2 regions of the Bradyrhizobium sp. LCT2 genome follow, and region 2 is predicted to be linked to the other one. Evidence: predicted binding sites of a transcription regulator. Region 2 holds the regulator's gene; the other holds the start of a gene.
The links. The regulator PhoB, encoded in region 2, activates phosphate uptake and scavenging genes when phosphate is short. The targets are predictions, from matches to a motif close to TGTCATNNANCTGTCAT.
Positions count from the first base shown of each region.

Region 1 (3,557 bases), 2.2 Mb from region 2:
CGAAGGCGAGTCCGGTCCACCACGCCGACAGCCCGTTGATCCTCTGGAAGTACAGGCTGAGCACGAAGATCAGGCCGTAGATCGCGATGTTCACGAGCAGGCCGACGAGCGCGGTCAAGGTAAACAGCCGGTGACCGAACAGGGACAAGGGCAGCATCGGCTGCGCCGCGCGGCTCTCCCGCCAGACGAACAGCACGGCGAGGACGAGGGCTGAAGCGAAGGCCGCGAGCACGGCCGGATGGTCCCAGCCAAGCGCGCCGCCCTCGATGATCGCGCCGGCGAGCGCCCCCAGCGCGCCGATTGCCGTAAGCTGGCCGGGCAGATCGATCTCGCGCGAGGGCGCGCGCGTAGTCTCCGTCGCATAACGCCAGCTCAGCCAAATGCCCATGAGGCCGATCGGAAGGTTGACGAGAAAGATCGCGCGCCAGCCGACCAGCGTGATCAGCGCGCCGCCGACGAAGGGGCCCGCGGTCAGCGCTAGGCTCGCTCCGGCAGCCCAGATCGCGACGGCGCGGCCGCGCGCGCGGTCGTCGGCATAGGCATGATTGAGCAACGCCAGCGAATTCGGCACCAGGATCGCCGCCGCTAGGCCCTGGACCAGTCGTGCCGCGATCAGCACGATTGCATTGGGGGACGATGCACAGGCGAGCGAGGCCGCAGTGAAGATGGCGAACCCGGCCATGAAGACGCGCTTGGCGCCGATCCGGTCGCCGAGTGCGCCGGCCGTCAGGATGAAGGCGGCAAAGGCAATGGTATAGGCGCTGACGACCCATTGCAGCTCGGCGACACCGCCGCCGAGCGTCCTGCCCATCGCGTCGAGCGCGGTGTTGACGATGGTGACGTCGAGCTGCACCACGCCATAGCCGAGGCTCATCGCGGCCAGCGTCAGGGAGGTTGCAGGACGAGATGAGGCGCGCGGCGCGCCGGCTCCGTCGTCGAAGGCTTCGTATTTGATGGTGCTTGCTCGCATGCTGCCACCTCGGTTGCAGCCCCACGCGACATATAGGCTTCCGGCCTGCCGTCATGTTTCGACAATGGCCGAAGGATGGATGTGTGGCGAGCGTGCCCACCCGAAACTCGGCGTCGTCGCCCGCGCAGGCGGGCGATCCAGTACTCTGCAGCCGCGCGCGGGGAATGACGACGGCCGAGGCAAGGGCAAAAGCGCCGCGCGAACCACCGCGCGGCGCTTTCCTGCCTACACCAGCGCTAGCTCGCCGCGCGCAGATTCACCTTGCTCTCGGCGAGCGCCGTGAGCTTCTTGTCGGTCGCCTTCTCTTCCTCGAGCGTCTTGGCGAGCACGGCGGCGCAGTCGCTCCGGCCGAGCTGCTTGGCCCAGGCGATCAGGCTGCCGTAACGCACGATCTCGTAATGCTCGGCGGCCTGCGCCGCATTGATCAGCGCAGCGTCCAGCACCGCCTTGTCGGCGACCTCGCCGGCGGTCTCGTCGGCCTCCTCGATGATGCCGTCGATCGCCGGGCAGTCGACCGCCTTCACCTGTGCGCCGTGCATCTTGAACACTTCCTCGAGCCGCTTGACGTGCTGCTTCGTTTCCTCGAGGTGCGTCAAAAAGCCCTTTTTCAGCTGCGGGTCGGTGGCCTTGTCGGCCATCTTCGGCAGCGCCTTGGTGAGCTGCTGCTCGGCATAGTAGATGTCCTGGAGCTGATGCACGAACAGGTCGTTCATGGTCTTGATGTCTTTTGTGAACAGTCCCATCGTTCCGATCCTCTTGGGTTTCGGGAACACGGGGGCACCGGCTCGCACGAATAGCCGCATATTCCCGCCATGTTCGATTGCTGATGGGGCGCTAACGGGCACGCGGCATCGACGTTCCAAAAGAGCCGGCATCGCTTGCGCTGGAACAATGCCGCGGACGGCACGATATGAAAGCATGCCAATATACGAACGCGCGGGCCTGGCCGGTCTGGCGACTCATATGCTTAACGCGCGTCCGATGTGAACCACATATGACAAAAGTCGCCGGTCCGGCACAGAACCTATCCTTGTCAAGGGCTGCACAAGTCACCGTTTTTGTCTTAAATGAGCTGGATCATGCCTAGCGATCGACGCCTGCCTTTGGCAACCATCGCGCCCGACTGGCCAATGCCTGGCCTTGTCGGTCTTGCCCCCTGCCGGGAGGATGAATGCACGGACTGCTGCCCGCGTTGAAGCGCGGCTTCAAGAGATGGATTGGCTGGCGACGGCTCGGAATTGCCGCGAGCGTCTTCATCATCGCCTTCGCAATCACCACGCTGGTGCGGACCCTCAAAGGTATCGATACCGGCGTCATCCTGACCGCATTGACCGAGATTCCCCGCGGGAATATCGGGCTGGCGGCGATCTGCGTCTTCTTCGCGTTCTGTACGCTGACCTTCTACGATTTTTTTGCACTGCGAACGATCGGCAAGAAGCACGTGCCCTATCGCATTGCAGCGCTCTCCAGCTTCACGTCCTATTCGATCGGCCACAACATCGGCGCCACCGTCTTTACCGGCGGCGCGATCCGCTTCCGGATCTATTCGGATTACGGGCTGAACGCGATCGACGTCGCAAAGATCTGCTTCCTGTCGGGCCTGACCTTCTGGCTCGGTAACATCTTCGTGCTCTCGATCGGCATGGCCGTCCATCCCGATGCCGCCTCCTACATGGATCAGCTGCCGTCGTCGATCAACCGGCTGATCGCGTTCGGCGGCCTCGCCTCGATCGGCGCCTATCTGGTCTGGCTCTGCATGGGCGAGAAGCGCCGCGAGCTCGGCCAGAAGGGTTGGAAAGTGGTGCTGCCCTCGGCGCCGCTGACGCTGGTGCAGATCCTGATCGGCGTGGTCGATCTCGGCTTCTGCGCCACGGCAATGTACCTCTTGATACCGGCCACTCCGCCGATCGACTTCCTGTCGCTGGCGGTCGTGTTCATCCTGGCGACGCTGCTCGGCTTTGCCAGCCATGCCCCCGGCTCGATCGGCGTATTCGATGCCGCCATGCTGGTGGCGCTGCCGGAATTCGGCCGCGAGCAGCTTCTGGCGACGCTGCTGGTGTTCCGCCTGCTCTATTTCGTGATCCCGTTCGGCCTCGCCATCTCCATCATGGGCACGCGCGAGCTCTGGATGAACGTGGTCGAGCCCTGGCAGGAGCGACGGCGGCTGGCGGAGGCCTGCGCCCAGGCCAACCTGCCCAAGCAGGTGGCGGCAATGGAGCGCGAGCGGTCGCTGCGACAGGCCAGCAAGCGCTAGGGCGCTGGACGGCGCCCGCAAAAATCGTCAGACAAGGTTGCGGGCGGGGGGAGCAATCCTCTCTTATTTCCGCCTCAACTTTGCCGTTGAACACGCGGGCCATGATCCGACCATCTCTTCGCACCTTCTTCGCGGGCGCCCTGCTGCTTGCCGGGATTTTGACCGCTTTGCCGCCCGAGCGCGCAGTCGCGCAGGACGCCGGCGCCATGCAGATCAATTGGGAGGTGCGCAACCGCTTCCGCCTGTTCCGCGAGGAGCGCGACTTTCTGCTTCATGTGGAGAACGCGCGTAACCGCAGCATCCTCGCCGCCGAACAGTCGCTGGAGCTCCAGA
Region 1 is NZ_CP034432.1:3,749,511-3,753,067, reverse strand. It holds gene EI171_RS18030 (MFS transporter) at 1-970, opposite strand, end outside; gene EI171_RS18025 (ferritin-like domain-containing protein) at 1,207-1,713, opposite strand; gene EI171_RS18020 (YbhN family protein) at 2,142-3,224, shown strand; gene EI171_RS18015 (hypothetical protein) at 3,326-3,557, shown strand, end outside.
Region 1: EI171_RS18020 (YbhN family protein) is a predicted target of PhoB. The motif match lies at 1,954-1,970, and genes of this name have one in related genera.

Region 2 (3,557 bases):
AGGTCGAGGAGCTGATCCAGGAATTGTCCGAGAACTACACGATCGCGATCGTCACCCACAACATGCAGCAGGCGGCGCGCGTCTCCGACAAGACCGCGTTCATGTATCTCGGCGAGCTGATCGAGTTCGACGACACCAGCAAGATCTTCACGTCGCCGAGCGACCGGCGCACGCAGGATTACATCACCGGCCGGTTCGGCTGAGGAGACGGGACATGGGTTCTGAACATACCGCAAAGGCCTTCGACACCGACCTCCAGGAGCTCACCCGGCTCGTCGCCGAGATGGGCGGGATCGCCGAGCGCATGATCGTCGATTCCGTCGACGCGCTGATCCGCCGAGACGTCGCGCTCGGCCAGCGCGTCGTCGCCACCGACACCGAGCTCGACGCGCTGCAGAAGCGCATCGAGGAGCGCGCCGTGCTCACCATCGCCCGCCGCCAGCCGATGGCGGTCGATCTGCGCGAGATCGTCGGCGCCATGCGCGTTGCGACCGATCTCGAGCGCATCGGCGACCTCGCCAAGAACATGGGCAAGCGCGTCGCGGCGCTGGAGACGGATTTTCATCCGCTCAAGCTGTTCCGCGGCCTCGAGCACATGACCGACCTCGTGCAGCAGCAGGTCAAGTCGGTGCTGGACGCCTATGCCGCGCATGATCTGCCGGCGGCGATGGCGGTGTGGAAGGGCGACGAGGAAGTCGACGCCATCTGCACCTCGCTGTTCCGCGAGCTCCTCACCTACATGATGGAGGATCCGCGCAACATCTCGTTCTGCATCCATCTGATGTTCTGCGCCAAGAACATCGAGCGGATCGGCGACCACGCCACCAACATCGCCGAGACCGTGTTCTACATGATCGAGGGCCAGGCGATCACCGACAAGCGGCCGAAGGGCGACATGACGACCTTCGCCACGACGGTCCCGAATACCTGAAGACTTAAGGAGCGACGACACCATGGGCGCACGCATTATGGTGGTTGAGGACGAGGAAGCTCTCACCGAGCTTCTCCGCTACAACCTCGAAGGCGACGGCTATGATGTGGAGACGGTGATGCGCGGCGACGACGCCGACACCCGCCTCAAGGAACACATCCCCGATCTGATCGTACTCGACTGGATGCTGCCGGGACTGTCAGGCATCGAGCTGTGCCGCCGGCTGCGGACCCGGCCCGAGACCAAGCAGCTCCCGATCATCATGCTCACCGCGCGCGGCGAGGAGAGCGAGCGGGTGCGGGGTCTTGCGACCGGCGCCGACGACTACATCGTCAAGCCGTTCTCGGTGCCGGAGCTCCTGGCGCGCGTGAAGGGCCTGCTGCGGCGCGCAAGCCCGGAGCGGCTCGCAACGGTGCTGGCCTATGGCGACATCGAGCTCGATCGCGACAAGCGCCGCGTCGCGCGCTCGGGCCGGCCGATCGACCTCGGCCCGACCGAATATCGCCTCTTGGAGTTCTTCCTGGAGCATCCCGGCCGCGTGTTCTCGCGCGAGCAGCTGCTCGACAGCGTCTGGGGCCGCGACATCTACATCGACGAGCGCACCGTCGACGTCCACATCGGCCGCCTGCGCAAGCTGCTCAATCTCGGCCGCGAGCAGGATCCCATCCGCACCGTCCGCGGAGCCGGCTACGCGCTGGATGATCGCTTTGCGAAGGCGGAGCAGACGTAAGCTAGGGGCGAGTTGGTTTGGCGAGCTGTCGCCACGATATCGGTGTCGTCCCGGCGAAGGCCGGGACCCATAACCCCAGGGCGCAATTGTTTGCGCGACAAGGGTAACTCCGTGTCCCCGTAACCACATCTGCTGGTGGTTATGGGTCCCGGCCTTCGCCGGGACGACATCGGAGTGTGTCGATCCGTCATCGCGTGACGGCGCCGTCTTTGCAATCAGCTAGAGCGACAAACTCACCGCGAGGGCTTCGCCGGTGCGCGCCGGCGATCCGCGGCGGGCTGATATGCCACGCGCGAGTGCTGCGCGCAGTAGGGCAGGCCCGACAGCGCCCTGCCGCCGCAGAAGAAGAAATCCGGGCTCGAGGGATCGCCGACCGGCCAGTGGCAGGTCGCCTCGTTCAGCTCCAGCAGCGACAGCCGCTGGCTCATCGGCACCACGTTGTCGTAGGTGACCGGTTCGGCCTCCACCTCGACCTCGAAGGCCTGCGCCAGCGCGGTGTTGCCGCGCGCAATGGGGCGGCTCACCCGCATCATGTGCTGCGCGGGGCGCGCCTTGCGCGGCCGCGGAGCCGCCGATGAGGGGCTCTTGGCGCGGCCGGATAGGCCGAGCCTGTGTACCTTGCCGATCACGGCATTGCGGGTCACGTTCCCGAGCTCGGCTGCGATCTGGCTGGCCGATAATCCGGCCTCCCAGAGCTTTTTCAACTGCTCGACGCGATCGTCGGACCAGGTCAAAACCGTCATTGCACCCTTTCCCTCGCCGTGCGGCTGCCATCCTGGCGCCTCGCGGCGAATGCCTAAGCCTCGAAAAACCCGTGCCGTCAGAATCCCTTAAGGCTCGCCGGGCGCGCCGATAACGCCCGAACGTCTACGCCGGTACATGAGGACTTAGAGGATCAGAAACACTGCACGAGATGTCGTATCTGACAAGCCAAACGCTACAATATGGCGTGACTCACGCGCAAGAGTCCGCCGACTCGCTTCCACATGTTCCGTGGCGAAAACCCCGCAATTTCGGCTCCGCAAGACTACGGATTCAGCGTTTCGCGAGGCTTTCGGGCGGCATTGACACCGGTTTCACCAGGCATAAGATAGTGTCACGTGCCGCCCTTAAAAGGCGGCACGTTTCGTTTTCCGGGCCGGTCAATGGTGCGCTGCGTGAGCGTGTTCAGGCCGTCCGCAACATCAAGTGATCGTCATGACTAACAGCGCAGCGCCGCATTTGCTTCCCGTTTTCGCCAGATCCGACCTCGGTTTCGAGCGCGGCGAAGGCTGCTGGCTGATTGCGACCAATGGCGATCGCTATCTCGATTTTACCTCGGGCGTCGCCGTGAACGCGCTCGGCCATGCCCATCCCGCGCTGGTCAAGGCGCTGCAGGAGCAGGCCACAAAACTCTGGCACATGTCGAACCTGTTCCAGAGTCCGGACGGCGAGAAGCTCGCTGCGCGCCTGTGCAATGAAAGCTTCGCGGACTTCGTGTTCTTCTGCAATTCCGGCGCCGAGGCGCTGGAAGGTGTGATCAAGCTGGTCCGCCATCATCACTTCTCCAAGGGGCATCCGGAACGTTACCGCATCATCACCTTCGAAGGCGCCTTCCATGGCCGCACGCTGGCGACGCTGGCTGCGACGGGATCTGCAAAATATCTCGAAGGTTTTGGTCCGCCGATGGATGGCTTCGACCAGGTCCCGCATGGCGACATCGAGGCCGCGAAGAAGGCAATCGGTCCGCAGACCGCCGGCATCCTGATCGAGCCGATTCAGGGCGAGGGCGGCGTGCGTTCCGCAACGCCTGCGTTCCTCAAGGCATTGCGCCAGCTTTGCGACGAGAAGGGCCTGCTGCTCGCCTTCGACGAGGTGCAGACCGGCATGGGCCGCACCGGCGATCTGTTCGCGCAT
Region 2 is NZ_CP034432.1:1,544,939-1,548,495, forward strand. It holds gene pstB (phosphate ABC transporter ATP-binding protein PstB) at 1-203, shown strand, start outside; gene phoU (phosphate signaling complex protein PhoU) at 215-931, shown strand; gene phoB (phosphate regulon transcriptional regulator PhoB) at 954-1,661, shown strand; gene EI171_RS07915 (GcrA family cell cycle regulator) at 1,895-2,404, opposite strand; gene EI171_RS07920 (aspartate aminotransferase family protein) at 2,859-3,557, shown strand, end outside.